DNA from 4 places in the Rossellomorea sp. GQ25 genome. Region 4 is predicted to be linked to each of the others. Evidence: predicted binding sites of a transcription regulator. Region 4 holds the regulator's gene; each other region holds the start of a gene.

Region 1 (7,869 bases), on a different contig from region 4:
TAGGGGAAACTATCCCTATCAGAATCAAAAAGGATTTGAATAGCTCATGGTTGATTTTAAAGACTTAGGTATCGTGGTTTTAAGAATCTTTACGATACTTCCATTTATGATTTTTGTCACATTATATATGGGGAAACGTTCCATTGGGGAGTTGCCGGTATTTGATTTTTTAGTGGTCCTCGTGTTTGGTTCCGTTGTAGGTGCGGATATTGCGGATCCTGATATCAAACATATCCATACCATCGTCGCAATGATTCTAATCGGCATATTACAAAAGATCTTGACCAAAATGAAAGTCTCCTCAAGAAAAGTAGGCAAACTGCTTTCCTTTGAGCCTACTGTCGTGATTGAAAACGGTCAGGTTCTAAAACAAGACTTAAAGAAAACCGGTTATACGATTGATAATATCCTGATGCTTCTTCGGGAGAAAGAAGTCTTCTCATTGCAAGATGTGGAGATTGGAATCATTGAATCGAATGGAAGTTTATCGATTCATAAGATTCCCCCGAAACAAACGGTTACAGTGGAGGATGCGGGAGTGATGAAGCGGACGAGCCTTGCATTTCCTCTTATTGTAGATGGCGTATTGCATACGGGTGTATTAGATAAATTAAACGTGGAGGAAAAATGGGTTCGGGATGAAATGCGAAAAGTGGGATTCACGGCAATCAATGAGGTATTCTATGCTTCCATCAATGTAAGAAAGGAAATTCATATCGTGAAAACATCTGATATTCATACATATCCTCATTTTTTTAATTAAACAGAATTTTCTCCCTTGATTTGGAAGATGAAATCATAAGGTCAATGGCAGTTAATAAAAGAGTCATTGTTCATTATCAATATATTCTCAGAAAGCTGTTGAGTAGAATTCAATAGCTTTTTCAAGTTTTAACCAATAGGGGCCATGTGGAAGCAAAAAAGTTGATCGGGGCGGAAATCAGCCACTTCTTACGAAACAGTCTTAATTATGAAGGAATCCCGGTAAGAGAAGTCGTATTTATAGTGAGAAGGAGATTCAAAAAAGATGGAATTTATCTATGTATGAAAGCTTATCCCGCGTTTACATAAAGAAGACAATTGGACAACCGAGGATGAAGACATCGTTCCACATCACTTCCAGAGTGAAAGAATTCACGGAATCCGGAGTGGTGATCCTTGCCGGAAGAACATTAAACGAAGAAGAAAATGCTGTTGGAATGGTTGTCTATGAAGCGGAGGATGAAGAGAAGGCACAAACTTTTATGAATGAGGATCCTGCGGTGAAAGAAGGAATCATGACAGCAGAGCTGTTTCCCTACCAAGTGGCCCTTTTGAGATAAGAAATCAATTCTGAAATAGAGTAGGAGAAGGTACGATGGAAAAGTGGATAGAAGAACTTTTTACAGAGAAACTATTGGTTGAAGCTGCCTCAAGATATGGCTGTAATACTGCTCAAGCGAAGAAGCTAGGAGACTTTGAAAATTATGTGTATGAGGTTCATAAGGGAGGCGTCCCTTACATTCTCCGCCTCACTCACAGTTCTCATCGATCACAAAGTGAAGTGGAAGCTGAGCTGAAATGGATGAACTACTTACATGAAAATGAAGTGAATGTCTCGTTAGTCAATCTTTCTAATAAAGGGAAGCTTGTGGAAGTTATTCAAGCAGGAGACACATATTTCTATGTGTGTTTGTTTGATAAAGCTCCAGGCAATCCCGTAAAAGTAACGGATCCGTTGTTCGATGGTGAACTGTTTTATAAATGGGGGCAATTGACAGGGCGTATGCACCAGGTAACAAAGGGATACGGACTGGATGGCAACCGCCATCGCTGGGATCAGGACGATGTACTGGAATATAAGAAATATTTACCTGTGGAAGACAGGTACATACTTGAAGTTGCTCAAAAAAACATGGAGACGATTAGAAGCTTTGTGGAAAGCAAAGATACTTTTGGCCTGATTCACTCAGACATCCATCCAGGGAATTTTTTTTACCATGAGGGTGATCTTCATGTGTTTGACTTTGACGATAGTACACAGTTCTTTTTTATAAGTGACGTGGCCATTCCTCTTTACTATTCCGTATGGTGGAAGCTTCGTAATGAGAACTTAGATATCCGCAGTCAATTTGGCGGAAGGTTTCTCGTCTCATTTTTAAAAGGATATTTGACGGAGTGTGATTTAGAGGAAGAGTGGGTGGTCGAAATCCCCCATTTCCTACTGCTCAGGGATTTAACACTGTATTCTGTTTTTCATAAAAAATGGGATATTGAGAATTTATCTGTGGTCGAGGAGTCGCTTCTTTCTCAGATCAGGGACAGATTGATTCATGATGAACCAATCGTCGATCTAGACTACGGTGAAATTTTTGAAAAAGCGGGAGCAAAATGATTTGGGCACTCCTTATTACAGGTGTGATCATCGGATTATTAGTCCGTCTTATGAGGACGACCTTTAAGAGCGGGTATGGGATGTCTGAGGATTTATTTGATCAGCCTGAGTACGTGAAGACATGCAATCATTGTCACAAAAAGATCTCAAACGATTATCAAAAATCTCTTTGTCCCCATTGCGGGAAGCTGGTGGAATGATGGAAAGGTTTGAAGGAGTTCTCCTTTGAGCCTTTTTTAATGACGTATATTTTATAAGTGGAGATAAATTTGGTATGATGCTAAAGACTGTTTACATACAAACTGACGAGGTGAAGAAATGGATAAAACCATTGGATTTATAGGATGCGGAAATATGGCCCAAGCGATTATGGGAGGGATATTGAAATCCGGTTTGGTGGATGATCATTTGGTTAAAGCCAGCGCCAGAACTCAGTATACGCTGGATAAAGTAGCAGGGGAATTTGGAGTGGGGGTTACCAGTGATAATATAAGTGTAGCAGCCTTTTCGGATATTGTGTTTTTATCAGTGAAACCTGACCAATATCGGAACATTATCGAATCGATAAAGGATTCCCTGAAAGAGGATGCCATCATCATTACCATTGCAGCGGGCATCACCATAGATTGGATGGAGAGTCAGCTTTCTGAATCGATGAAAATCGTCCGGACCATGCCTAATACCCCGTCTCTTGTAGGAGAAGGTATGACAGCCTATTGTGTAAATAATGAAGTAACCGAAGAAGATCTTGCAGATGTTCAAGCCATTTTAGAAAGCTTCGGAAAGGCTGAAATGGTAGAGGAAAGCTTGATGGATGCTATTCCGGCAGTGAGCGGATCTTCTCCCGCGTATGTGTTTATGTTCATAGAAGCACTGGCTGATGGAGCGGTTCTGCAAGGCATTCCCCGCAAGCAGGCCTATCAGTTCGCCTCACAGGCTGTACTTGGAGCAGCCAAAATGGTCCTTGAAACGGGCACTCATCCAGGAGAACTGAAGGATGCCGTTTGCTCACCCGGAGGAGCAACGATTGAAGCTGTGTCAGCTCTGGAGAAAAATAATTTTAAAGGAGCCATTTTAACGGCTATGGAAGCATGCAGCCGTAAATCGAAGTCTCTGGGTGAGTAGAGTGGAAAGCATGGACCTCAAGACTGATGGATAAGGAAGAGCTCATTCGTTTTGGGGATGGGCTCATTCGTTTGCAGATATGTTGGTAGTGGCAGGAATCGGGGATGGTTGAATTAACTTGTAAAAAGACGCAATAAAGGTTTAAAACGACGCAATAAATTTAAAAATGACGCAATAAGGTTGGAATATGACGCAATTAGTCTGAATCGACCCTTAAAGGGGAGATGCCAGTTCCGGCTAGACCTTACCATGAAGTGGAAAATGGAAGAAATAGATTGAAAACAGCAATATTTCTATCAAATTCGATCAATGACCATTGAAATTCAACCCAGTGTAACATTTCTTGATAGATTATCCATTTTCAGTTCAATCTGACACCGTAATCCCTTACAAACAATCAATAACCTGAATCAGAGGTCCGTCCCTCTCAACTTTATTCAAACTGCCAAAGTACTGATCTGCTTTGGCAGTTTGTTGTTTATCGGGTTTGATATTCTACTGTCAAGATGGCTGTGACGTCGATTTGTCCTGGTTGGACGGCTGTACTTTCTTCAGCGGCTTTCACAAATCCAGTTGTTACAAAGGGGGTGACCATTGGGCTTGATTGCTCTGTAATGGATTTTGGCTGGGGATTGAGCTGCTGCCCCGATTGGCTCGATAATGTGAGTGCTTTTTGGTATGCCTTTTGATATGCGGAAGTAAGGGCTAACTGATAGGGTTCGTTAGGATTTGAATTGACAAATTGAATGTTTTCTACCCGGTTCGCTCCACTCTTAATGGCATCATCCATAATCGTACCCACTTTTTCAATGTCCTGAATGGTAACGCGAAATACTTGACGAACCTCATATCCTGTGAAAATTTGTTTCCCGTCCTCATAGTTGTATTGCGGGAATACTTGATAGGTGGAGGTTTGGATATCTTTTTGTAACACACCGTTATTTAATAGTGATTGTACGACTTGACTGGACTGTTGTTGGTTCTGGTTTTGTGCCGCTTCAAGTTCTTCATCTTTAGTGACAACACCGATAGAGACAATGGCTTGATCGGGATCCACATAAAGTGTATGCTCACCAGTTACAGTAATCGTCCCATTAGTGTTACCGGTTCTAAAGTAAGGATATGAATACATGAGCAAACCTACACGCACGTAAAGGATTCAATTTTATCTAAATCGATGCCGAAGTATACCCATGTGAATCCGATCCATCTCCACCCGGCAATGGAACGGCGCCCAACAAAGACAGGATAAAACCAAAAAGCATCTCTTCTTAACCAAATATACGTGTAGCGGAATAAACATCTTCTGATGGCACCCGGGTCTACTGCAAAGACACTTGGTCCACCTTGTGTTCCTTGCATTACCGTTTTTTGTGGTTGGAAGTTCGGTGGTGGTCCGGGTGGTGGTTGATTTTGTCCGCCTTGCCCGCCTGTAGGTGGTGGTGAGCTGGGTGTGCCTTGTCCTCCACCAGGAAAGCCTGGAATGCCTGGAAAGCCACCGCCAGATCCTTGACCTCCACCAGGAAAGCCGGGGAACCCGCTACCTCCCCCAGGAAAACCAGGGAATAGTTGTCTGTGATCGTACATAGAAGAACCTCCTCATAAAGAATTCTCTTTATCATATGAGGAGGTCCAATGGGCGTGCGTGTCTATTCATTTTAACGAAGGGAGTAAATCAAGAATCCATCGCTTTTTTCATCACATTTTTCAGCATCTCTGCAGAGTGAGCGAATTGGGTTCTTTCTTTATCATTTAAGGGAAGCTCGACGACTTTTCTGATACCCTCGCCATTAATAATGGCAGGGACACCGATGTATATGTCTTCCTGATCATATTCTCCATCAAGGAGAGCAGAAACGGTTAAAATGCTATTTTCATTGTTAAAGATAGCTTTGGTAATCCTGGCAAGACCCATGGCTATGCCGTAATAGGTTGCGCCTTTCCGTTCAATGATGTGATAGGCTGCATCTCTTACATTGACGAATATATCATCGAGCTGTTTCTGCACGTCATCCTGGTGGAGATCAATCAACTCACTTAAATGACTTGCGCCTACAGTCGTGTGGCTCCAAACAGGAAACTCAGTATCTCCGTGTTCTCCCATAATATAGGCGTGAATATTCCGTGTATCAATATCAAAATGCTCTCCGACTAAGTAACGAAGTCTTGCTGTATCGAGGATCGTTCCTGATCCGATGACTCTTTCTTTCGGCAGACCGGAAAACTTCCACGTTGAATACGTTAAGATGTCGACAGGGTTCGTCGCCACAAGGAAAATGCCGTTGAATCCACTATTCATGACAGAGTCTACAATGTTTTTAAAGATTTTCACATTCTTTTCCACCAGGTCCAGACGGGTTTCACCCGGCTGCTGGTTCGCTCCTGCCGTAATCACGACCAAGTCAGCATCTTTACAATCACTGTAATCTCCTGCAGATATTTTCATAGGGGAAGCGAAAGCAAGACCATGATTTAAATCACGTGCGTCTCCGTCAGCTTTCTCCTTATTCAAATCAATCATCACAAGTTCATGTGCGATTCCTTGATTCAAGAGAGCAAAGGCATAACTTGAACCTACAAATCCTGTACCGATTAAAGCTACTTTGTTAGTGCATTTGATTGTCATACGTCATCACCTATTCACTAATTATTTGTAAATAAATTGGTCCATGAATCTAACAATGGCCAGATTAAAAGAAAGTAATAAAGCTTTAAGAATATGAGTGGAGATATTGTGAAGAAATTCACAATCAAATGATAACACGAAATACATTGTTATTCTAGTCTGAAATATAACCTAACATATATTAATGTGAATAAATTCACAAACTTGTCATACAGAGGAATGGACCCAGGTCCGTCCTTCAAATAAAAAAAGGGTTTTTTTTGATATGTGATGAATGTATAGAGGAAGAGGAGAGTTATGGGAGGTGTGTGTATGAATGTCAGGAGTGGGGATTTATATATCCGTCGGTTAGAGGAGGGGGATAAATACACGTTGGCAAGGTGGTTGCAGGATCCAGTGGTACTGGAGTTTTATGAAGGGAGGGACCGCCCCTTCACTCTTCAGATGGTGGAGGAGAGATTCCTGGCAGAGAGGGACGTCTTAGGTTGTCTGGTTGAGTATGAGGGGAATGAAATCGGTTATCTCCAGTATTATCAGCTTGATGAAGAAACAATGATACGATATGGTTACACGAATTTAGATGAAGTGATTTACGGTACGGATCAATTCATCGGAGAAGCGACATATTGGAACAGGGGAGTAGGGACGAAACTCATTCGAGCTGTAGTAGAGTACTTGCTCAAGAAAGAGGGGGTCCACCGCCTCGTGGTGGATCCCATGACTTGGAACACCAGAGCGATCCGTTGCTATGAGAAATGTGGATATAGTAAAGCGAGAATACTACGGGAGCATGAACTTCATGAAGGCGAACACCATGATTCCTGGTTGATGGAGTTCATTCCCGAATAAATGGGTGACTTTCAAATGAATAGAAAAATAGAAGAAGCCATTGCATTGAGAGAGTCGGGAGAATACACAGCTTCCATTGAAAGGTGGAAGCGATTGATTGGGGAAGAACCAGATAATGGTTTTCTCCATTACCAATGTGCATGGAGCCATGACGCAATGGGACTCGAAAGCGAAGCCGTTCCTTATTACGAGAATTCGATTCAATTGGGACTGGATGATAAAGATTTACAAGGCGCCTATCTTGGATTAGGGAGTACATATCGGACATTGGGAGAGTATGAAAAAAGCAAATCGGTGTTCGAGAAAGGAATCGGACGATTTCCTGAAAATAAAGTGTTGACGGTCTTTTATTCTATGACCCTCTATAATTTGAACGAACACAGTCAAGCAATGGAGCTGCTCCTGACATGTATTGGAGAATCATCACAAGACTCCACCATCGAACCTTATAAAAAGGCGATAACATTTTATGCTGGTCAATTGGACGTGGTGTGGAAATAAGGGTGGCTGTTCTGCATGACGGCTCATTTTTATGGCTGGAAAGTAAAAAGGAGTGAAAGAAGTTGGCAATTACACAACTGTATCTAGTGAGGCATGCTCACTCGGAATACACCCCCGAGGAGTTAACCAGACCCTTATCAGGCAAAGGTAAAGTGGATGCTGAGCATGTAACGGAATTATTAAAGAATGAAGAGATTGATGCAGTATGTTCCAGTCCGTATAAAAGGGCGGTGGAAACCGTTGAAGGGACAGCCCGCCATATTGGTGAGGGAATCAATTTGTATGAAGAAATGAGAGAACGAACACTCTCTGGAAAACCAGTTCAAAACTTTGAGGAGGCAATCTCATCGGTGTGGGAGGATCCTGCTTTTTCCTTAGAAGGTGGAGAGTCGAA
Region 2 (7,869 bases), on a different contig from region 4:
GAAACTGGCTGTTTGGAAGAGGGGCATTGGATATGCAGAGCGGAATTGCCGTACACATAGCGAATCTCTTGTACTATACGGGACAGGAAACGCCAGATGGACATTTACTTTTCCTATTTAATGGTGATGAAGAAAGTGAACATGCCGGAATGATTGCAGCATTAAGTGATCTCTATCGTTTGAAAAAAGAGGGCTTTGACTATTTGGCAGCGATCAATACCGATTTCATTTCTCCGATCTATGATGGGGACTGTATACGATATATTTACACGGGTGCTGCAGGAAAGCTCCTGCCAAGCTTTTATATATATGGAAGAGAAGCACATGTAGGGGATGTGCTGACATCCATCGATCCTACTGTGATTGCTTCCAAAATCAATCTTGAAATCAATCAGAACCTGGATTATCTGGAGGATATACCAGGTGAATTCACCCTGCCGCCATCTTGCCTGTATTTCAAAGATGATAAGCATACGTATAATGTTCAAACCCCTCTTAGCGCTTCTCTTTACTTCAACTATTTTGTATACGAGAAAACCGCCAGAGAAGTGCTCTACGATATGAAGAAGGCAGCAATAAAGGCAGTGAGTGAACTGGAAGAACGCAGTAAAAGACAGTTTGAGCAATACCGGAGCTATCATGGTTTCCCGGAAAGGGAGTTTTCATGGGAAGTGGAAGTGCTGACGTTACGGGAGTATATCTTCTGGCTGAAGGAAAGAGGAATTGATCCGGATCCTGTCATGAAAAAGGTCTTTTATGATATGGAGGGAGAAGACAGAAGAACGATTGCGTATGCCATGGTGGAAGCACTGCAGCATCTGGATCCCGATCGAACGCCAAGAGTGATCATTTTCTTCGCACCGCCATTTTTACCTCATAACTTTGTGAATGAAGAAAATGAATATGGCAAGAGGGTGAGAGAAGCGTTAGGGAAATGCTTAAATGATATAGCAAAAGAAACCGGCGAAGAATTTGTCATTAAACGGTTTTTCCCTTATCTCGCAGATGGCAGTTTTCTCTCTCTTCATGAAGAAGACGAGGATATTGATGTATTCAAAAAGAATCTTCCATTGATCGATCAGTTGTACCCTATTCCAATCGACATGATCAGAAAGCTGAACATCCCTTCTATTAATATCGGAGTTTACGGAAAAGATGGCCATCAGTGGACAGAGAGAGTGTATAAACCTTACACCTTCTCATTGCTTCCGGAGATTATCCAGCGTGTGACGAAGGATTTATTGAAGATATGATGTGCTCATGAAAAAATAAACTTTTCAGACAGAGAGGTCATTCGCTTAGCGGTGTACCTCTCTATTTTTATTGATTGGAACTGGATACGAAACTGGAATTGTCACAAAAAGGTCAATCCTAAAAGATGCATAAAGAGAACAAGTTTACTATAATAGAGTTATTGATTTGTGAAATGTTTCACTAACTTTTAACTTTTGGAGTTGAGAGAAATTATGAAAGAACTGAATCGAATGGCTAAGCAGCAGAAATCATCCATGATGACACTTTACGGAACATCCCTATTAATGGGGGGAGTCGTAATTGGACAAGCTTACTTGCTGGTTAGCATTGTAGATAAAATGTTTATAGAGGGAGAGGAATTTCAAGACATTCTCCCAATTCTGGGTGCATTGCTGCTTATTTTAGTGGGGAGAGCAGCCCTCACGTATGTGAATGGACGAACCGGAATCAGGATGGCTTCGAAGGTAAAGAGCGACTTGAGAAAGCGGCTCTTGAATAAGTGGGCAAGAAATCCACTGCAAGCATCCCTTCTAGGACAGTCTGGACAAAAGGTCAGTACGATGATGGATGCTGTCGATGGGCTGGATGGGTATTACAGTCAGTACGTACCCCAAAGAATTCAAACGACTATCGTCCCGTTGATACTGTTAATCACTATTTTTACTGAGCATATTTATACCGGTCTGATTATGGTCATAACGGCCCCATTCATTCCTTTGTTTATGGCGATTATCGGAGTGATGACAAAAAACAAATCCGAGAAGCAAATGGATAAGCTGACGGCTTTTTCTGGACGATTTCTCGATACACTGCAAGGATTGACTACCTTGAAGCTCCTTGGAAGAGGGGAGCAACAGAAAGAAGGGATCCGTTCTGCCAGTCTTGACTTTCGTGAAGCCACGATGGAAGTGTTAAAGACTGCCTTCTTATCTTCCTTGATGCTAGAGTTTATTTCCATGTTAAGTATTGGACTGATTGCTCTTGAAGTAGGGCTCAGATTAGTCGTCTTTGAAAGCATTTCATTCTTCACCGCTTTCTTCGTTCTTGTGCTAGCCCCGGAATTCTATTTATCACTAAAAGAACTTGGGCAAGCCTTTCATACTGGCCGAGGAAGTATGGGGGCCGGAAAGAAAGTCATGGAGGAGCTTAAAGAAAAAGATCGATCTGTGCATTGGGGAGAGAAGGAACTCGAATCAATTGGGACTCCTGCCACAATTGAATTGCGTAATGTCGGGTTTTCCTACGGGGAAAAGGGATTTGTTCTTCAATCCATTTCGGCAGTCTTCCCTCCCGGCAGTCAAGTGGCGATCGTCGGTCACAGCGGAGCAGGGAAAACAACCCTTCTTCATCTTTTAGCAGGACTTCTTGATCCCTCTGAAGGAGACATCGTGATTGATGGACATTCGAGAAGTGAATATAGGGAAAGCGACTGGTTTGATCAACTGAGTTATATTTCACAGAATCCGTATTTATTCTCAGGCACAATCTCAGAGAATATTGCGGTTGGAGGAAGAGAAGGAGTTACCCGGGAAGAGATTGAATACGCTGCTGAAAAAGCAGGAATCTCACACATGATTGCAGGTCTCGATAGAGGGTATGACACACTAATCGGTGAAGCGGGGAGAGGGCTGTCAGGAGGAGAAAAGCAGCGTATTGCCTTAGCCAGGGCTTTTCTCAAAAAACCTTCTCTTATTCTCTTCGACGAACCGACAACAGGATTGGATCTTAAAACCGAGGGAATCCTTCAAACCTCCATACAGGAATTATCCAAGTATTCAACGGTGATTACAGTGGCTCACCGCCTGCATACAATTCGTGAAGCGGATCAAATTCTGTTCATGGAAAATGGGGAATTAGCGGGCATAGGAAATCATGAGAAGTTAATAATGTCCTCTTCTCGCTATCAGGAGATGGTGACAGCACAGCAAGGGGTGAATACATGATGAAAGAGTTAGGATTTGTCTTAAGGCTGATGATGAAGGAAAAGAAGGATATAGTGTATTCTATTCTTTTTGGCTTCCTGGCTGGAATGACCTCTGTCGGATTATTTGCTTCCAGTGGTTATTTAATTTCTAAAGCAGCTTTGGAAGTACCACTTTACGCACTGACGGTGATGATTGCGCTATTGAAGCTATTCGGTTTTACAAAGGCGCTAAGCCGGTACGCTGAACGTTATTTTTCCCATCGTGCTACATTCACGATTCTGGCTAATTTACGAGTCTCGATTTATGAAGCAATCGAACCGTTAGCGCCGGGGATTTTCGGTCGATACAGAAGTGGAGATCTTCTCTCAAGAATTGTCGGGGACGTAGAGAGCCTCCAGAATTTCTTTCTTAGGGTCTTTTATCCGCCGATCATTCTGGTGTTGGTGTTCTTAAGTACGATTTTGTTTACGATGTTTTATTCTGTATCTGTTGCATTGATTCTTCTCGTGGGCCTTCTGCTGACGGGATTCATCGTCCCTGCCTATTTTGCTCTTAAACAGAGAAAGATTGAAATAACATTAAGAGAAAGAAGAGGGGACTTGTCTACTGAGGTAACGGAATTTCTTCATGGATTCAGAGACCTGAAAATCTATCAGAGACTGGAGGATAAAGAGAGAAGTCTTGTTCATGCATCAACAGGCTATGTGAGTGAACAGGAACGTGAGGGTATCCATTCCCTCTTTAGTCATTCAACCAATATCCTGGTTTCGCTTCTTATTTCATGGATCGTTTTAGCTGTAGGAGCATATTCGGTAGGATCAGGTCAACTGGATGGAATATACCTTGCTATGCTTGTCATGATCTCATTAACCGTATTCGAAAACGCCACCCCCATGGCAATCCTTCCTACACACTATGAAGATTCCCGCAGAGCGGCGTCCAGGCTCTCTTCTGTCATTCCCGAAGAGAGCATTGAGAGGGACGGACCTTCATTTGGCGGGAAACTTGGCGGGGAATCTCCGTCCTTTCATTTGAAGAATGTAAGCTTTTCCTTTGAGGGAGAGGAAAGAAAGGCTTTGGATGATGTGGATCTTAAGTTGCCTGCAGGTTCGAAAACAGCGATTGTAGGACCTTCGGGATCAGGGAAATCAACATTGCTTCAACTGTTATTGAATTTTTACTCAGTGGATCACGGATCTATTTTCGTAAACGATACTTCCATGAAAGATTTGGATAAAGAGTCGTTGTGGGAGCATGCCAATGTGGTTCTTCAAGAAAATCATTTCTTTTACGGTACTATAAAGGATAATCTTATGTTGGTGCGTGATGGACTGACAGACGGGGAAATGGAATCGGCATTAGAAAAAGTGAAGCTGCGCAACTTTTCGTTAGAGGACACTGTACTGGAAAAAGGAGAGAATCTTTCTGGAGGAGAAAAGCAGCGATTGGCGATTGCAAGGACATTGTTGAAGGGGTCACCCTTATGGATGCTGGATGAACCGACGTCTTCGGTTGATGCGTTGACGGAGAAAGAGATCTTTGACCATCTTTATACAGTGGCCGGTGGAGACACGTTGATTCTGATCTGTCATCGTTTAACTGGTCTTGAAAACATGGATCAAATCGTTGTCATGGATCAGGGAGAGGTTGTAGAAGCAGGAAGTTTTGATGAGCTCATGAGGAAAAAAGGCTACTTCTATGAAATGAAACAGATTGAAAAGAGCGTACTCTTTTAACAGACTGAAAAAGCCGCATCCCCTAAGGATGCGGCTTTTTCATAGGCTTATTCCGCCCAATCAATTAAGTTGCGGATATCTAAACGATCTGATTTTCGTGCTACTTGAAGTGGTTTTCCGATTGTAATCAGCATAATCGGGATATAGCGCTCCGACACATTGAATTCGGATACGAGAGCTGCCGGATTGAAACCGCCGATCGGGCAAGTATCCCAGCCCTTCGCTTTTGCAGCAAGCATGAATTGCATAGCAGCTAAGGAAGCATTACTGAAAGCGGCATCTCTCGGATATTCGTCACGGCTGTATGCACCGTCTATTTGTTTCTTCAGTACCTCTTTGATTTCAGCTGTCATTTCACCTTTTTCAATGGCAGGATCAAAGACAGGATCGACATTCTTATTGGCTTCCAGGTCACCAAGTATAGCAACAACTGCAGAAGCATCATGAACCTGTTGTTGATGATAAGCAATCGGAAGTAAGCTTTCTTGAACTTCTTTACGATCGAATACCAGGAACTTCCACTGTTGAAGATTCCAGGCAGATGGTGCTTTTCCTGCTGTTTCGAGCAGGCTGACTAATTCCTCACGAGGGATCTCCACTTGAGGGTCGTATACTTTCGTTGAGCGTCGTTCATCGACGACTTGAAAGAAGTTATCCATGATAAAGCCTCCTTGATGTTTAAAAAGTGTTATAATATGGTATATAATTGTATGTTACTTACTTTTTGTAAGTGTATAAGTAATATGAACAATATAACCGACGTTTTAGTATGCGTCAAGGGATAACAATTTAGGATGTGTTAACTGAAATGGAAACAAAACTTTGCCCTAAATATGCCGCTGCCTTTGAACTATTAGGCAAACGCTGGATCGGGATCATCATAAAGGTATTGTTGGAAGGAACGTGCCGTTTTAAAGATTTAAATGCAGAAATACCGAATATCAGTCAAAAGGTGTTGACCGACAGATTAAAGGAACTGGAGGAAAACGGAATCGTTTATCGGGAAGTTCTCGACGAAAAGCCGGTCAAAGTCCTTTATAGCCTGACGAAAAAGGGAAGAGAACTGGAGCCCGTGGTGGAGGCCGTCCAGGGGTGGGCAGTGAAGTGGGTAAAATAAAAGCCTGCTTCGTTGAAGGCAGGCAATTGAACTAGTTGAGTTTATTGTTGTATATGTGCTCAAATGGATCCTGTTGATCGTGGGGAGTATAGAAATGGATGGGCTTTAATGCGGCGTAGCTTCCTCCGATGATGATGATACACAGTACGGGTAAGAATAAAATACCAAACATAGTATAGCCTCCTTATCATGTTTTAGGGGTAGGAAATCCAATGTGACCCTTTGCATGATTAACTTTAAAGTGTGAAACGCGTTTCAGAGCAAGCGTTTTATTTAAGTTTTTGCGTAATATGGACAGGTGGGCCATTCAGAATATTTAATGAGGTGTATGGGTATGACAAATATTCGCAGTATCGCGAAGCTTGCGGGAGTATCTGTTTCAACGGTTTCAAGGGTATTGAATGAACACCCTTATGTGAAAGAAGAAAAACGTCAGAAGGTTCTCGAGGCTGTCGAGCAATTAAATTATATAAAAAACGCAAACGCTGTCCATTTATCAAAAGGCAAGACCTATAGCATAGGAGTTGTTTTGCCGTATTTGAATCTTCCTTACTTCGGAGAAATTCTTCAAGGTATTGCAGGGGAAGCATTAAAGCATGGATATCATCTTCAACTTTTTCAAACGAATTATGACAAGGGAGCCGAACTTGATGCCTTTCATCGTCTGCAAATGAAGGAAGTAGACGGATTGATCTTAACGTCACGTTCAAATTCACTGGATGTTCTCACTCCGTTCATGGAAAATGCCAATGTTGTTTTTTGTGAAAATGTGTACGGTCACTCGTGTAAAAAAATATATATCGATCACTATCAAGGGGTTAGGAATGGTCTCGAATATCTTTATTCAAAGGGTCACTCCCGCATAGGTCTATGCCTGCATCGAATGTTTGGGACGAATAGTGAAGAGAGAATCCGGGGGTATTACGATAGCTCAGAAGCTGCCGGCCATCCTGTGCGTGATGAGTGGATCTTCAATGACTGCTATCACCTGCATGATGGAAGAGACGTGGTGAAGACCTGGGAACAGCTGAAAGAAAAGCCATCAGCCCTTATCGTAACGAGTGATCAGGTTTCAGCCGGTATGGTGACAGAGGCAGGGAAAAGAGGGGTCAGGATACCCGATGATTTGGCTATCTTAAGCTTTGACAATCATCCCATTGCCAATGCCCTGGACATTACATCCTTTGAGGTACCGATACGAAAAGTGGGAGAAGAATCGTTTAAACTATTTCTTGAAAATAAGGACCCTCGCCCCGTGATACTGGAAACGAAATTATTTGAAAGAGGGACCGTATAAGTTCCTTAAGAAATAGAGGAGGCGAAAAGAATGTTAGGGAATAAAGAAGAAAAAATGTTAATCATCCTAATGGGCGTAGTCGCTTTTATTGTGTTGCTTGCCATTGTAGGGAAATATCTTATGTAGCTTTTTTGCCTTTGTCTTCATAACTCACTCGTTTCTGCCATATGTTAAGAGTAATGAAGCGGTAGGTGAATTCATCATGTGATCTGAATTTAAACAATTCATTTCAAGGGGGAATGTAATTGATTTAGCGATTGCAGTCATCATTGGTTCAGCGTTTGGCAAGATTGTGGAGTCTCTCGTTCAAGACATGATGATGCCGGCAATCGGAATTTTATTTGGCGGCATTAACTTAGAAGGCCTGCACCTTCGAATTGGAGCAGAGGTGATTGAATTGGGAAAGTTCCTACAAGCACTTGTAGACTTTCTTTTCGTGGCCATGAGCATTTTTCTGATGATAAAGGTGGTCAATCGCTTGAAAGGCGGGGAGCAGCAATACAAAGTGAAGCAAACGACGAACCTTGAAGTCTTACAGGA
Region 3 (7,869 bases), on a different contig from region 4:
GCTGCCTTTTTTGTACAAGCGATAGCGGGAGGTGTGTCTGTTTACATATTAGCCCGGGTAGGGCAGCATGTGATTGCCTCTTTGAGAGAGAAGCTTTGGAGAAAGTTGCTGGTTCTGCCTGTTCCTTATTATGATACGCATGAAACGGGTGACTCCGTCAGCCGTATGACCAGTGATACTAGTGTGATCAAAAACTTGATTACCGAGCACCTGACAGGCTTTATTACAGGGATCATTTCTGTAATAGGTGCCATCATCGTGCTGTTTTATTTAGATTGGCCCCTTACACTGGTGATGTTTTCAATCATTCCACTGTCACTATTGTTTCTTATCCCGATTGGCAAAAAGATGGCTGACATCTCACGGGGATTGCAAACGGAGACTGCAAGCTTCTCAGCTATTTTAACGAGAGTCCTTTCGGAAATCCGTCTTGTGAAGTCATCCAATGCGGAGGAGATTGAATTTCAAAAAGGACAAACAGGAATCAAGAAGCTATATGCCCTCGGATTAAAGGAAGGGATCATTCAAGCGTTAATGTCGCCGGTCGTTTCTTCTTTAATTATCATCGTTCTTGTGCTAATCATTGGGTTCGGGGGTATTCGAGTGACCTCTGGAGCCATGACGGCCGGGGAACTTGTTGCTTTCTTCATCTACCTGTTTCAGATTATCATGCCGATCACCCAGATTATCGTGTTTGTGACTCAGTTCCAGAAAACGGTGGGAGCAACAGAGAAAGTGTTATCGATTCTCACTTTAGAGGGAGAAAACCTTGAGGATGGAAGGTCCGTCCCTCAAACGGATCGTGCCTTGGTCCTTGATGGGGTGACGTTTGGATATGAAGGGGGGGAGAAGGTGTTAAAGGATGTGGCGATAAGGGCCGAAAAAGGGAAAGTGACGGCCATCGTTGGTCCAAGTGGGAGTGGGAAAACGACACTTTTTTCATTGATAGAGCAGTTCTATAAGCCACAGCAAGGAGACATTCTCTTGGGAGAAGATACGATCAGCTCATACTCTCTAAAATCATGGCGGGAACTTCTTGGCTATGTCTCCCAGGATAGTCCGATATATTCAGGAACGATCGGGGACAATATCTCTTACGGGCTCGATGGGGATATATCAGAAGAAAAGATGATTGCCGCTTCAAGAATGGCCTATGCCCATGAATTTATTAAGGGCCTCCCTAACGGTTATCAAACAGAAGTAGGAGAAAGAGGAATCAAGCTTTCAGGAGGACAGCGACAACGACTTGCCATTGCAAGAGCACTATTGAGGGACCCTGATATCCTCATGCTGGATGAAGCCACTTCAAGCCTCGATAGTCAATCAGAAATTGTCGTTCAGGAAGCGCTAAAGAACTTAATGAAGGGACGGACTACCCTGGTGATTGCCCATCGCTTATCCACCATCGTGGATGCCGATCAGATCGTCTTTTTAGAAAAAGGAAGGGTGACTGGGGCAGGGACGCATGAGGAATTGTTTACATCACATGCTTTATACCGCGACTTTGCGAGACAGCAGTTAAGAATAGGTGAACAGCCTAATGCGGGAAGTGAATTAGCATGAAACCTTTTACTGAACGAGTGGTGAAGATCATACAGAGCATTCCTCCTGGAAAAGTAATGACGTACGGTCAAATCGCTGCACTGGCAGGCAGTCCGAGAGCTGCCAGGCAGGTCGTACGGATTCTTCATTCCATGAGTGAAAAGTATAAACTTCCCTGGCATCGGGTTTTGAATAGCAAAGGAGAAATTGGCTTCGGGGATGAAGAGCAAGCGATGACCCAAATGCTATCTTTGGAAGCTGAAGGGATTCATTTTATAGGGAAGAATCGGATCAAGTTAGAGGAGTATCGGTATTTACCCGAATCGAAGTGGGGCATCTAATGATAAGGGAGTGTAATTCCAATAATATCAAAATGACGCATAACCATAGTGATACGACGCATAAATCTTGAAAATGACGCAAAAAAGAAAAAAACGACGCATAAATTACTCCTCACCTCAATTTTAAATAGCTAAAAGTTGATTTTAATTGGTTCAGGCCAACGGTACCAGCGAATATTTCATTGAGGGCTCTCTTAGTCAAAGAATCTTGCAAAAATCTTATCTTTTCACCAGGTTTCAATCAAGAAAGCCCAAAATAATGACACATAAAGACGTAATGGCTGTGAATCCAATGATCACGTACCCGATGATCCGGATTCCCAATGGCAGACTGCCCATTTCGGGTTTAGTCATGGGTGCCCCTTCGATTTTTGACATATGGTCAGTAACATCATTAAACGGTTTTTCAGGATTTGTCACGGTATCCCTCCTTTCTATATTTTACCATAAAAAAGGTAACCCTTATCCAAGGTTACCTTTTTTCATTTAATTCAGTTGCCCATTCTTTAGTCTCTTCAGCCATCTTCTTTGCCTAGTGGCAGTAACCAAATATCCCACTAATCCGAATCCAGCAAGTCCACAACTACCTTGCCAAATGAAATCCACGTCGAATCCTAATCCTGTGAAGGCGCCGACGACACTGAAGAGTAGAAGGGTGAAAGCCTGCTTCTTTTGGTTTTCAAATACCACAAACTGAAATTCATTTTGCTGATGATGATCCTTTTGCTCGAGTGCTTTTTCCGGTATATCCAGGAGCTGACGGACTTTTTGCACTGTTTGAAACAGGGGCTGAGCGCTTATCCATTTCAAAAGAAGCTCCCACTTGTTTGTGTTACTATCCTTTACCCAATCCATGAAGGCTGGTTTGACGACATCGAGGGTTTCCTCATCGGGACTCAATGTATGAACAAGGCCTTCTATGGTTGCAAAAGACCGACCTAAAAAGATGAAGCGTGTAGGCACTTGTACAGGCAATGATTTCACCATGTCATTTATTTCTTTCTTCACTGATATCAGATCCATCTGTTTGAACTGCTCCATATCGAGTGTGACAAATTCCTTCAGCACGGGTTCTATCGTTTTCGGACTTGCATCAGGAAGCAAGAACCCTAATTGAGCCAGAGCTTCTGCTGCTTTCCGGAAGTTTTTTAAGAGGATTCCTTCCAGAAGGTCTTGAAAGTAAGTGGAATCTCTCTTTGAAATTTCCCCGATCATACCGTAATCCAAGAGAACAAAGGTACCATCCGGCTGAAGCAGTATATTCCCTGCATGTGGGTCGGCATGGAAGATTCCCGGCTCGAGCCATTGGGGAAGGAAGAGGCAAAACAAATCCTGAGCTAACTTCTGCCCGTCCAACCCATAAGACTCAAACGCTTTTCGGTCATTCAATCGAACGCCATCTACCCACTCCATTACCAATACTTTATCTGTACAAAGTTCAGGGTACATAGCAGGAATTTTCACATTAGGATGGTCCTTGAAACGTTGTTTGAATGAAATAGCGGTGTTCATTTCTTTTGAAAAGTCGAGCTCTTGTTCAATGACTTGCTTTAATTCCTTATAAAGCATCTTGAAATCAATAAACCCTGTTGGAACAGGTGCAAAATTTCTGGCGAACCAAATAATGATGGCAAGGGAGCGGAAATCCGTCTTCACAAGGTCAGGGATCTCAGGGCGCTGGACCTTGATAGCCGCTTGCGTACCATCTAACAGCGTCGCTTTGTATACTTCTCCTATAGAAGCTGAAGCTACAGCTTCCTGGTCGATAGCCTGTACCTTTGTAGTCAGCGAGCTGTCCCATTCACGTTCCAGAACCTTTTCAATTTCCTCCCATGGTGAAGGAGGAACGTGATCGACCAGATCCTGTATTTGATTAATAAATCCTTTCGGCAGCAAATCCTCACGTATACTGAGGAGCTGGCCAACCTTGATCAAAACACCATTTAATTCAAATAAGGTTTCTTTAAACTCTTTTCCTATGCGCTCCCAAAGCTTATCTTTCTCCCATTGGGACTTACTGCGGAGACGGTACCAATAGACTCTTACCACGATGGAAAGAGCCAGTGATAGTACCTTCCACATTCTCCAAAACTTCTTCTCTGATTTCATCGTTTCATCCCCCGTAACTGGACTATCTATATCTATTATGTAGTACGGATAAAAAAGAAGAAAGTTTCTCTACCTTATTATCAAAATATTTCATTATGAATTGTATTTTTATAGTAATATATACACCATTCACTAATTTGAATAAATTAGTGAAAGAAATATAACGAAACCAAAGGATGTGGAGCATAGAATGAGCGGGATATAAAAAAATTCATCGTGAAAGAGATAACCGGTTAGTAGTGGAGCGACAAAAGTTAAGAGATTCTATTAAACAGGATTTACTAAAAGATGAGAATGTCGTGGCTTACTTTTACGGAGGTTCCATGGCAAAGGGGAATCATGATCGTTATTCGGACCTGGATCTTCGAATTGTAGTGAAGGATAGCATTTTTGGAGAATATCGAAAGAGGAAAAAAGAGCGTGCAGGTAATTGGGGAAACGTCCTGTTCTATGAAGACTTTCCATGGGCAGTGCATACAGTCGCTCACTATTCTTGCTTCGTTAAGGTGGATGCATTTTATTACAAAAGAAGGGACTTGAAGCCTTCACTGTATATGAAGGAAGCAGATATCATTTTCGACCCTCATCGGATCGTACAGGAAACGGTCAATGCTTCCCAAGCATTGAATTACCATGTGACTTTGGAAGAATTCAAGCTTTGGAGAAGTAAATTCTTCGCCCACACTCATGAAGTGTACCGAAGAACTAACCGGGGAGAACTGTACTATGCTCTTCATTCACTTGATATGATGAGATGGTCGGTTGCTGCCGGGTGGGACATGGAGAATGGCAGAGTTCCGAATGCACCCGGGGACTGGTCGAGATATGAAGGGGAACGCTCACCTTTTACAGAGGAGCAAAAAGAATTACTGGAGAGTTGGGGATGCAGTCGGAATCCTGATGAGATATATTCTGTGATGAAGGCGATTGTTCCGGAATTTAAGCTTTTACATCGTTCACTGTGTAGAAACCTTGGTGTGGAAGAGAATGGTGCGTGGGTGGATGAGATTTTGGGAATGGTTCTATAAAAATATGAAACTGAGATGGAGTATATGAAACTGGCTTTTCAATGTCATCCGGTTAAAGATTTAACGGAATCTCTCAATTATTATCGTGATACTTTAGGGTTTGAAGAAGCCTGTCGCGAGGGAGGTCACACGATTGCTCTCAAGTTACCAGGCACCGACGTACAATTAATGATCGAAAATGACGAGCCTGATTTAGCACCCGGTGGAATTTTCATCGTAGATAGTGTAGATGGATATTATGAACCAACATCAAGATCAACTTCATTTCATTAAAACTCCATGTGATATTCCTCCAGGCAGATATGCCATATATCAAGATGATAGTGATAACTTTATCCGGATTATTGATTTGAGTCGTGAGCATTGAGGAATTTGGTTTGGAAATGAACAGCTAAAAATCGGTGGATATTCAACAGTTGATTATTCGCTGATTTTTAACTGTTGAATTTTACCTGAAAATCAGTAGCTGAATCTCCGAAAATTCATCTCCAAAAACGAAATCACAAAGAAGTAAATGACATAATAAATCTATTTTTTTCCGATTTTGACACCTTTGTGAACTGCTCAAAAGCCTATTGTATTACTCTTAAAGAAGAGATATAGTATAAGTGTGAAGGGCATGTGAAATATTTCACAAATTAAACAGCAGACATATCAAATATCAGCTAAGTCCACTGTTTTTTTGATTGTAATTGTGAAATATTTCACAATAAACATCTAAAAGGAGATGACCATCATGAAATGGTGGGAAAACCAAAAGGTGAGCATGGTTTGGACAGTGATTAGAATTTGGTTGGGCGTTCAATGGCTGGAAGCGGGTTGGCATAAGGTGAATGATGGTTTTGATGCGAGTGGCTTCTTGCAAGGAGCATTGGCTAATGCGACGGGAGATCATCCAGCCGTTCAAGGGTGGTATGCAGAATTTCTAAAAGGGTTCGCAATACCGAATGTCGATTTATTCAATATTTTGATCCTTTGGGGGGAAGTGCTGGTGGGAGTTGGCTTGATTGTCGGATTCATGACAATACCTGCGTTAGTCGCAGGAGCTTTCATGAACTTAAACTTCTTATTAGCGGGAACGGTGAGCACGAATCCAGTTCTCTACACAGTGGCCATCATCCTTCTTTTTGCAGGCAGAGGGGCTTTCTATTGGGGAGCTGACCGCTGGGTGATACCTTACTTGAAACATATCGTCCTTCCTAAAGGCAGACAGCAAAAAAAGCCGATCGTGGTGTGATAGAACGTTTAATTAAAACCACCCATGCTGTCATTGCATGGGTGGTTTCTTAGTGAATTCCTCAGGACCTATCTTTTTTACCTACCGGGATTGCTCTATTGGTTTTTCTTCACTCGTACACGCTGGTTGGCAGCATTGGCGCGAGCTTGTGCTTCCATATCAGCCTGGTCGGCAAGTTCACGTGAGAACTCTTCGTCAACACCGTCAGATTTGAGCTGAGCGGGTGTTTGAGGCAAGCTATTTTTGTTTCCTCGTTTACTATTTCCGCGTGATCTGCCCAATATGAACATCCCCTTTTCAGTTGGTTAAAAAAATAAAAGTACAGACTCGAAGTCTGTACCTTTATTCTTCTTCAAAGTAGGGGTTTTTAGTTAGGTAATAATTGTCTATCTATGGGCTTTGGAGCTGAAGCCGCCTGCGCGATCAGCTGCTTTGAATTCTCGTGAATACGTTACTTCCTGTGCACTGGATAGAACTGATTTGTTTTTGTCTTTCTTTTTCTTATTATCCATTCGTATGTACATCCCTTCTTTTCAAGATTAATTCTATTTTTGCCTTGAAAAGAAGGGGGCATACCTGTGATTTAATGATAAATGTCAATGAGTGCACTTTTTAATTCAGGGTATTCGAACTGGAATCCATGCTCTGAAAGGACGCTTGGCAATACTTTTTGACCTTCCAACACGAGAGCGCTCATTTCACCCATCGCTGCTTTTAACGCGAGCGATGGGACAGGGATCCAATGTGGCCTGCCAAGAACGGCACCAAGTGTTCTTCCGAATTCTTTCATGGAGACTGGAGAGGGTGCAGTCACATTGACTGGTCCTGAAATGGCTTCTGTCTCAGCGATAAAATGGACAGCCCTTGCGCTATCTTTTATATGAACCCATGACATCCACTGATCCCCCGTGCCAACTGTCCCCCCCACAAACATTTTATAAGGAAGAGCGATTCGAGGGAGAGCGCCTTCGTCTTTCCCCAGAATAATTCCGAAACGTGCATATGCAACCCGGATGCCCAGCGTGTTCGCCTTGCTCGATTCTTTTTCCCATATTTGAACGGTTTCTCCTAAAAAGTTGTCTGCCGTTTCCGTTGATGCTTCCGTATACGTATTTGTTTTTGAAGAAGGATAGTAGCCGATTGCACTTGCATTAATAAGACACGCTGGTTTCTCTTTCAGTGCCTTTATAATGTTCATTACCTCTTGAGTTGAGTTGATCCGGCTATTGATGATTTGTTTCTTACGCTCATCCGTCCAGCGTCCACTGTTGATGGATTCTCCTGCAAGGTTAATGAAGGCGTGAATACCTTCGAGCTCCTTTTCGGGCTTTGCGCCGTCTGATAGCCATTTTACGTAGGTAACACCTGAACGATTGTCGTATTTATCTGGATTTCGGCTAAGTATCATGACTTCGTGATGGTGTTTGAGAAGTTCCTCTGTCATAGCCTGACCGACAAAACCAGTACCACCTGTTATAGCGATCTTCATCATCATCCCTCCAATATACTTATTATTTTACCTATCTACAGAATAAAAAACATATGCTGAATGTGTTAGGATTACTATGAGGTGGAAAAAATGGGTAAGATTACGAAAATAACGAAGCAAGTG
Region 4 (7,869 bases):
GGGTCCTATAATTATCCCCAACCCTGTGGATTACTGTTCTTCCTGAAGAATCTCCTCAAGTTCTGTCCATTCTTCCAAAAGAGAATCAAGCTCTTCTTTTGCTTTTGTGAGGGAGTCATTGATGTCCTGTACCTTTTCATGATCTTGAAAGATGTCAGGGTCACAGAGAAGATCCTCTTTTTCCTGGATGTCTTCTTCAAGAGTTTCCATGAGACCTTCAATTTCTTCTACTCTGCGTTTGCGTTGGCGCTCAAGCTTCTTCGCCTCTTTATCGATCTTGTGGGACTGTTTTTGAGTCGTCACCTGTGATGACTCTTGTTCTCCTTGTTCCATCCGTTCGAGTGCAGCCAGTTCTTCCTGCTGTTGTAACTTCTCTACATAATAATCGTAATCGCCAAGGTATTCCGTCGATCCCTTTTTGGACAGTTCTACAACCTTTGTGGCAATTCGATTAATGAAATAACGGTCGTGTGATACAAAGAGAATCGTCCCAGGGTAGTCAATCAATGCATTCTCCAGCACTTCTTTGCTATCTAAATCCAGATGGTTCGTCGGCTCATCCAGGATCAAGACATTCCCTTTTTCCATCATGAGCTTGGAAAGTGCCAGACGTGCTTTCTCTCCACCACTCAGTGTGGAAACAGGCTTTAAGACATCTTCCCCTGAGAATAAGAAGTTTCCAAGTACAGTGCGGATTTCTTTTTCCATTTTCATTGGGTATTCGTCCCAAAGTTCATTTAAGACGGTCTTATTGGAAGATAGTTCGGCTTGTTCTTGATCATAATAACTAATCGAAACATTTGATCCGAATTTAAATGCTCCTTCTAGAGGGTGCAGCTTATTGACCAATGTTTTCAACAGAGTCGATTTCCCGATTCCGTTTGGACCTACAAGAGCGATACTGTCTCCCTTTTTAGCAGAGAAGTCGATGTGAGATGAAATCTGTTCGTCTTTTTCATATCCGATGGTAAGGTCTTGGACGTGAAGAACATCATTTCCACTTGGACGATCAATTTGAAAAGCAAAGTTGGCAGATTTCTCATCTCCCAGGGGTCTATCCATTTTGTCCATTCGTTCCAGCTTTTTTCGGCGGCTTTGGGCCATCTTAGTTGTAGAAGCACGGGCGATATTCCGTTGAATGAAGTCTTCGAGTTTAGCGACCTCCTGTTGCTGGCGCTCGAACAACTTGAGATCCTTTTCGTAGTCTTCTGCTTTCTGTTCAAGGTATTTACTGTAGTTACCCAGGTATTTCTTGCTTCGATTCCGGGAAATCTCATACACTTGATTGACGACGCTATCCAGGAAGTATCGGTCATGGGAAACGATCAAGACGGCTCCTTCATAGCTTTGAAGGTACGTCTCAAGCCACGATAAAGTCTCAATATCAAGATGGTTTGTCGGCTCATCAAGAATGAGAATGTCAGGTCTGGTTAAAAGAAGTTTACCAAGCGCGAGACGGGTTTTCTGGCCACCGCTCAATGTGGATATTTTTGTATCGTAATCGAAATCTGCGAAATTCAATCCGTGAAGGACAGAGCGGATATCCGCTTCATATTGGTAACCACCGGAATCCTTGAACCTGACTTGAAGCTCATCGTATTCTTTTAATACGCGTTGATAGAGCTCTTCTTGGTCATACACCGAAGGGTCGGCCATCTGCTGCTCCAATGTTCTTAATTGCTTTTCCTGTCTCTGCAATTCCTCGAAGACGGTCAGCATTTCCGACCAAATGGATAGATCAGACTCCAAGCCGGTATTCTGAGCCAGGTATCCAATGGAAACCCCTTTTGGTTTCGTGATGTCTCCGGAATCATAGGAGAGATGTCCTGCAATTATTTTTAAAAGAGTCGACTTTCCTGCACCGTTGCGTCCAACGAGAGCCACCCGATCTCTTGTCTGTATTTCAAGCTTAATATTTGATAGGATATTATCAGCACCAAAGTTTTTCGTTAGTTGATTCACTTGTAGTAGAATCATGACGTTTTCACCTCTATTTCATAGTGCTAGTGTACCGTATTTGGGAGGGGAACGGCAATAAATCGACTATTAATCTTCGTACACTTAGGATAAAATATAGTGTATGATGGGTAGTAGAGTTTTAAATTCTGTATGCTTTCTATTTTGGAAGCGGTATCAGAGGTTTTGAATAGATGTGGGGGAATACAATATGAACCAGGATACAACGAAAATTCCACAGGCAACGGCTAAACGCCTTCCGCTATATTATCGCTTTATCAAGAATCTGTACTCATCGGGAAAGCAGAGGGTTTCATCAAAAGAATTGAGTGAAGCGGTGAAGGTTGATTCTGCCACGATACGCAGAGATTTTTCTTATTTTGGCGCGTTAGGTAAAAAGGGTTATGGCTATAATGTCAATTACCTTCTATCCTTTTTTCGTAAGACATTAGATCAAGATGCCATTACGAAGGTTGTGCTGATAGGTGTAGGGAATCTCGGTACAGCGTTTCTTCATTATAATTTCATAAAAAATAATAATACTAAGATTGAAATGGCTTTTGAAGTAGATGAAAAGAAGGTTGGGACACAAATCAGCGATGTACCCGTTTTTCATTTAGATGATTTAGAAGAGAAGCTTGAGGGGCATGATATTGAAGTGGCCATTCTGACGGTTCCGGCATCTTCTGCTCAAAATATCACAGACCGATTGGTTTCTTCTAATATTAAGGGGATCCTGAATTTCACTCCTGCGAGATTAACGGTGCCGGACCATATTCGCGTCCATCATATTGATTTGGCAGTTGAACTTCAATCACTGGTATACTTCTTAAAGCATTATTCAGAGGATGACACGGAAATGTCACAAGATGGAATCATATCCGAATAGAAAATGATTCGTATATACGTTATGATAGAATGGTAAAAGAGGAGGTGTCTCATTATGTTAGGTGCAGGTAGTATCGTACTGATAACTGTTGTTGCTTTACTGATCTTTGGACCAAAGAAATTGCCTGAGTTAGGGAAAGCAGCTGGTAATACATTACGCGAATTTAAAAATGCAACAAAGGGCTTAGCAGATGATGAGGACGATAATAGTAAAAAAGCTAAGTAGGGTAGGATGAACGCCATGAGTCAAAGTCAAAGAGACATGACAGTCTATGAACATATAGGAGAATTGCAAAAACGACTCATGTTTGTAGTCGTTTTCTTCTTGTTAGCGGTAATCGTGAGCTTTTTTCTTGCGGAGCCGTTGATTCGATATTTGCAGCACGCGGATGAAGCGAAAGAATTGACGATGAACGCCTTTCGGATTACAGACCCTCTCAAAATCTATATGGAAATGATCATGTTTATTGCGATCATCATGACATCACCCGTCATTCTATTTCAAGTATGGTCGTTCGTAAGTCCAGGCTTATATGAGAAAGAGAGGAAGGTAACGCTCAGTTACATACCGATTTCTGTCATTCTTTTCTTAGGTGGATTGTCATTTTCATATTTTATTTTGTTTCCATATGTTGTGAAATTCATGATGGGTTTATCAACCAATCTGAATATCCAGCAAGTGATTGGAATTAATGAATACTTTCATTTCCTGTTTCAAATAACCATTCCATTTGGATTTCTATTTCAACTGCCGGTTATTATGCTGTTTCTGACACGCCTGGGAATTATTACGCCGATGCTGCTGGCACAAATGAGAAAATTGGCGTACTTTATATTGTTAGTCATAGCCGCTTTCATCACACCGCCGGACATCGTTTCGCATTTAATGGTAACAGTTCCTTTGCTTCTTCTTTATGAAATCAGTATTTGGATTTCTAAAATCGGGTATAAAAAGGTTTTGGAAGCAGAACAAAAGCTTGAAATGGAACAGTTCGAAGATATAAATAAGGATTGATCAAATGATCAATCCTTATTTTTTATTCTCTATTTTCTTTTTAATTTTGAAATGCAGCATCACCATCCGCAACCCGGAACCAAAATCAAGAGTTGCCAGAAAGACGAGCATATAAGTGAAAAATCCCCAACCATCATCCTGTACATTTTGTACAGCAAAGTATGTGAAGAGCACACCTAGAAGGAGATAGATCACGCCTGAGAATAATGGTGATCTCCTCATAGAAATAATCCTCCAATAAATCCTTGTATTTGTTCAGCTTCGTTGATCATTTTTTCAATTTCATCCTTATAGATAGATTGCATTAGAACGACGGTTGTATTCATGGCAACATGGGCAAATATTGGAACCAGGATACGCTTCGTTTTGACATAGAGAAACGCAAAGGTAAAGCCCATAGCAGAGTACAAGATCACATGCTCAGGCTCAAAGTGCGCGAGAGCGAATATAACAGAACTGATTAACGCGGCGAAGAAGAAATTCATCTTCTCATAAAGTACACCGAAGATAATCTTTCTGAATACAATCTCTTCTAATATTGGCCCAATGATCGCAGCTACCATCATGGATAGTGGTACCTTTTCGATAATCCCAATAATCATTTGCGTATTTTCAGATCCCATCTGGATACCTAACGCATACTCAATTTGAATCGCGATGGATTGGGCGATGAACGCCATGAAAATCCCGACTACAGCCCACACAATTGAACCGCCTGCATTCATGGGAGCGGAACGTTCAAGTCCTGTGCTTGTTTCACTTTTCCTTAGAATGCCCCATACAACGAGCAGGGTTAACGTAAAGCTGATCACGAGCCAGTATCCCGGAACGACACTCTTAACTGTATCTTCGGGTTGACCAAGCACATCTACACCAATTTTAAATAATAAGGGGATGCCTACAACACTTGAAAGCTGCATGACAATATAGGTAATTAAGATATATCCGAAATGTTTTTTCAACGTATGATCTCCTTTAGCACCTGTTCGATGAGGATAACCTCATTTCATCTTGAACTCACTCTTGTACAATTCTACTAAGAAAAGAGGAACTGTTCAAATCTAAGGGTTTTGTTAGAATTGTCACACTTCAATCGACTTAAGAATAAAGGCATATGGTGAGGCATAGTATAGGAGGTGTGAAAAAAAGAGAAATATGACGAAAAAAATTTTAAGCAGGACTCTTGCAAAATGAAAACGAATTAATTAATATAATAGTTGTATTAGCACTCACAACAAGCGAGTGCTAATAAATATCATTTACATAATTTCAAGGAGGTTGTTTCACTTGTTAAAACCACTAGGTGATCGCGTCGTTATCGAGCTAGTTGAGTCAGAAGAAAAAACAGCAAGCGGTATTGTGCTACCGGATTCCGCAAAGGAAAAGCCACAAGAAGGTAAAGTGATGGCTGTAGGTACTGGTCGCATTCTTGACAACGGTGAGCGCGTTGCTCTTGAGGTAGCTGTCGGCGATCGAATCATTTTCTCTAAATACGCTGGTACAGAAGTGAAATACCAAGGCACAGAATACCTGATCCTTCGTGATAGCGATATTCTGGCTGTAGTTGGCGAATAATCAAACTTCGTATATAAACAATACTTTATTTAAATAAGAGGAGGACTTTATCAATGGCTAAAGATATTAAATTCAGCGAAGAAGCACGTCGTTCCATGCTTCGCGGTGTCGATCAATTAGCAAATGCAGTAAAAGTAACTCTTGGACCAAAAGGACGTAACGTGGTACTTGAGAAAAAATTCGGTTCACCACTTATTACAAATGATGGTGTAACCATTGCTAAAGAAATCGAACTGGAAGATGCATTCGAAAACATGGGTGCAAAACTGGTTGCTGAAGTAGCAAGCAAAACAAACGAAATCGCCGGTGACGGTACAACGACTGCAACGGTTCTTGCTCAAGCGATGATCCGTGAAGGTCTTAAAAACGTAACAGCTGGTGCTAACCCTGTAGGCGTTCGTAAAGGAATCGAAAAAGCGGTTCAAGCGGCTATAGAAGAATTAAAAGTGATCTCTAAGCCAATCGAAGGTAAAGATTCAATCGCTCAAGTTGCGGCAATCTCAGCGGCTGACGAAGAAGTGGGTCAACTGATTGCAGAAGCAATGGAGCGCGTTGGTAACGACGGTGTAATCACAATCGAAGAATCTAAAGGTTTCACAACAGAGCTTGACGTGGTAGAAGGAATGCAATTCGACCGTGGATATGCGTCTCCATACATGGTGACTGATTCTGATAAAATGGAAGCTGTTCTAGAAAATCCATACATCTTAATCACTGACAAGAAAATCGGTAACATCCAGGAAGTTCTTCCTGTACTTGAGCAAGTCGTACAACAAGGTAAGCCACTATTAATGGTAGCTGAAGATGTTGAAGGTGAAGCACTTGCAACGCTTGTTGTGAACAAACTTCGCGGAACATTCAATGCTGTTGCTGTTAAAGCTCCTGGCTTCGGTGATCGTCGTAAAGCAATGCTTGAAGACTTAGCGGTTCTTACAGGCGGAGAAGTGATTACAGAGGATCTTGGATTAGATCTTAAATCTGCAAACATCACTCAACTTGGCCGCGCTGCGAAAGTAGTGGTAACGAAAGAAAACACTACTGTAGTAGAAGGCTCTGGAGATCCGGAAAAAATCGCAGCTCGCGTAAATCAAATCCGTGCTCAATTAGAAGAGTCCACTTCTGAATTTGATAAAGAAAAATTACAAGAGCGCCTTGCTAAGCTTGCAGGTGGAGTAGCAGTAGTGAAAGTAGGAGCTGCAACTGAAACTGAGCTTAAAGAGCGTAAACTACGTATCGAAGACGCATTGAACTCTACTCGTGCAGCAGTAGAAGAAGGTATCGTTTCCGGTGGTGGTACTGCACTAGTGAACGTATACAACAAAGTAGCATCAATCGAAGCGGATGCAGATGTAGCAACAGGTATCAACATCGTGCTGCGTGCTCTTGAAGAGCCAATCCGTCAAATCGCTCACAACGCTGGATTAGAAGGTTCTATCATCGTAGAACGTCTGAAGAAGGAAGAAGTAGGTGTCGGTTTCAACGCAGCTACTGGTGAGTGGGTAAACATGATCGAAAAAGGTATCGTAGATCCAACAAAAGTAACTCGTTCTGCACTTCAAAACGCAGCGTCTGTAGCAGCAATGTTCCTGACTACTGAAGCAGTAGTAGCGGACATTCCTGAAGAAGGCGGCGGCGGTATGCCAGATATGTCTGGAATGGGCGGCATGGGTGGAATGGGCGGCATGATGTAATAAGCTGCTTCACCCCTTGATATATAAGGGTTTTATGTAAGATGAGAATGGAATGTTAACATTTTGTTAACATGAGGTTTTTTTAATGGAGGCTTCTCATGAGTTCACTGAACTGTTGGGAAGCTTCTTTTTCATTTCTTGGGTTACCTGGAGATAGACATTTTTCGTAATTTGATCATTTGTATGGCCAAGTCGGTCCATGATTTGTTCGAGTGAAACACTGCCTCGGCAAGAAGTGACGTATGTGTATGCCGCAAAGAGTGTGGTGTTAACTATTCATTCAGGCTAGCAAGGAAAGCAGGCTTTTTATACGGTCTCGAATATTTTTTATCACAATGGGATAACCGAACTGTCGCTCCATCTTGGCAAAGATAAAGTTCTTATCGTAGTATTCGTCGCCTAATCGCTTTATTACAATTCTCCACCTAGATTTTAGGGATTATGGGGTCACTAGCATATACTTTAATGTATTGGGTTGTAATACGTCTTAGTAGGCTTGTCGTGGGGTTTACGAAGTCTACTTCTTTCCACTTGAGAGCAACTAATTCTCCAACCTTGATTTCTGTAAAGGTTAGAATTAAAACAATCAAGTAATCATGTTCAAGTCCATTATTTTTGGCTGTTTCTAAAAACAAGGCCAGTTCTTCTTTTCAAGATACTTTGGAACTTCCTCTTCTTCCAACTGTTCAATTGTTTTCTTATCTTTAACGTAAGCAAATTCCGTCGAATCCTTCTTAATAAAAT

What was found. The regulator Rex, encoded in region 4, represses fermentation and respiration genes when NADH is low (regulators of the CRP and FNR family bind a similar motif). The targets are predictions, from matches to a motif close to TTGTGAAATATTTCACAA.
Region 1: a site for Rex is predicted at 6,232-6,249, ahead of AC6CIB_RS17495 (L-lactate dehydrogenase). Genes of this name have one in related genera too.
Region 2: a site for Rex is predicted at 1,420-1,437, ahead of cydD (thiol reductant ABC exporter subunit CydD). Genes of this name have one in related genera too.
Region 3: a site for Rex is predicted at 5,713-5,730, ahead of AC6CIB_RS05960 (DoxX family membrane protein). Genes of this name have one in related genera too.

What each region holds. Positions count from the first base shown of each region.
Region 1 covers NZ_JCAXEQ010000005.1:355,911-363,779, reverse strand. The annotation lists gene AC6CIB_RS17530 (DUF421 domain-containing protein) at 47-763, shown strand; gene AC6CIB_RS17525 (YciI family protein) at 1,095-1,322, shown strand; gene AC6CIB_RS17520 (phosphotransferase enzyme family protein) at 1,358-2,374, shown strand; gene AC6CIB_RS17515 (hypothetical protein) at 2,371-2,574, shown strand; gene proC (pyrroline-5-carboxylate reductase) at 2,693-3,499, shown strand; gene AC6CIB_RS17505 (SIMPL domain-containing protein) at 3,978-4,631, opposite strand; gene AC6CIB_RS17500 (hypothetical protein) at 4,640-5,086, opposite strand; gene AC6CIB_RS17495 (L-lactate dehydrogenase) at 5,175-6,125, opposite strand; gene AC6CIB_RS17490 (GNAT family N-acetyltransferase) at 6,438-6,974, shown strand; gene AC6CIB_RS17485 (tetratricopeptide repeat protein) at 6,990-7,475, shown strand; gene AC6CIB_RS17480 (histidine phosphatase family protein) at 7,544-7,869, shown strand, end outside.
Region 2 covers NZ_JCAXEQ010000005.1:345,815-353,683, reverse strand. The annotation lists gene AC6CIB_RS17470 (M20/M25/M40 family metallo-hydrolase) at 1-1,253, shown strand, start outside; gene cydD (thiol reductant ABC exporter subunit CydD) at 1,467-3,197, shown strand; gene cydC (thiol reductant ABC exporter subunit CydC) at 3,197-4,915, shown strand; gene AC6CIB_RS17455 (nitroreductase family protein) at 4,963-5,574, opposite strand; gene AC6CIB_RS17450 (winged helix-turn-helix transcriptional regulator) at 5,724-6,032, shown strand; gene AC6CIB_RS17445 (hypothetical protein) at 6,064-6,204, opposite strand; gene AC6CIB_RS17440 (LacI family DNA-binding transcriptional regulator) at 6,367-7,329, shown strand; partial or broken gene mscL (large conductance mechanosensitive channel protein MscL) at 7,553-7,869, shown strand, end outside.
Region 3 covers NZ_JCAXEQ010000002.1:27,129-34,997, reverse strand. The annotation lists gene AC6CIB_RS05990 (ABC transporter ATP-binding protein) at 1-1,563, shown strand, start outside; gene AC6CIB_RS05985 (MGMT family protein) at 1,560-1,883, shown strand; gene AC6CIB_RS05980 (hypothetical protein) at 2,121-2,303, opposite strand; gene AC6CIB_RS05975 (ABC1 kinase family protein) at 2,370-3,992, opposite strand; gene AC6CIB_RS05970 (nucleotidyltransferase domain-containing protein) at 4,232-5,020, shown strand; gene AC6CIB_RS05965 (VOC family protein) at 5,045-5,293, shown strand; gene AC6CIB_RS05960 (DoxX family membrane protein) at 5,757-6,257, shown strand; gene AC6CIB_RS05955 (YfhD family protein) at 6,353-6,538, opposite strand; gene AC6CIB_RS05950 (YfhE family protein) at 6,644-6,769, opposite strand; gene AC6CIB_RS05945 (TIGR01777 family oxidoreductase) at 6,841-7,746, opposite strand; gene recX (recombination regulator RecX) at 7,837-7,869, shown strand, end outside.
Region 4 covers NZ_JCAXEQ010000011.1:57,854-65,722, reverse strand. The annotation lists gene AC6CIB_RS21950 (ABC-F family ATP-binding cassette domain-containing protein) at 31-1,977, opposite strand; gene AC6CIB_RS21945 (redox-sensing transcriptional repressor Rex) at 2,168-2,845, shown strand; gene AC6CIB_RS21940 (twin-arginine translocase TatA/TatE family subunit) at 2,900-3,070, shown strand; gene tatC (twin-arginine translocase subunit TatC) at 3,086-3,859, shown strand; gene AC6CIB_RS21930 (YdiK family protein) at 3,875-4,081, opposite strand; gene AC6CIB_RS21925 (CPBP family intramembrane glutamic endopeptidase) at 4,078-4,821, opposite strand; gene groES (co-chaperone GroES) at 5,147-5,434, shown strand; gene groL (chaperonin GroEL) at 5,488-7,125, shown strand; gene AC6CIB_RS21910 (hypothetical protein) at 7,751-7,869, opposite strand, start outside.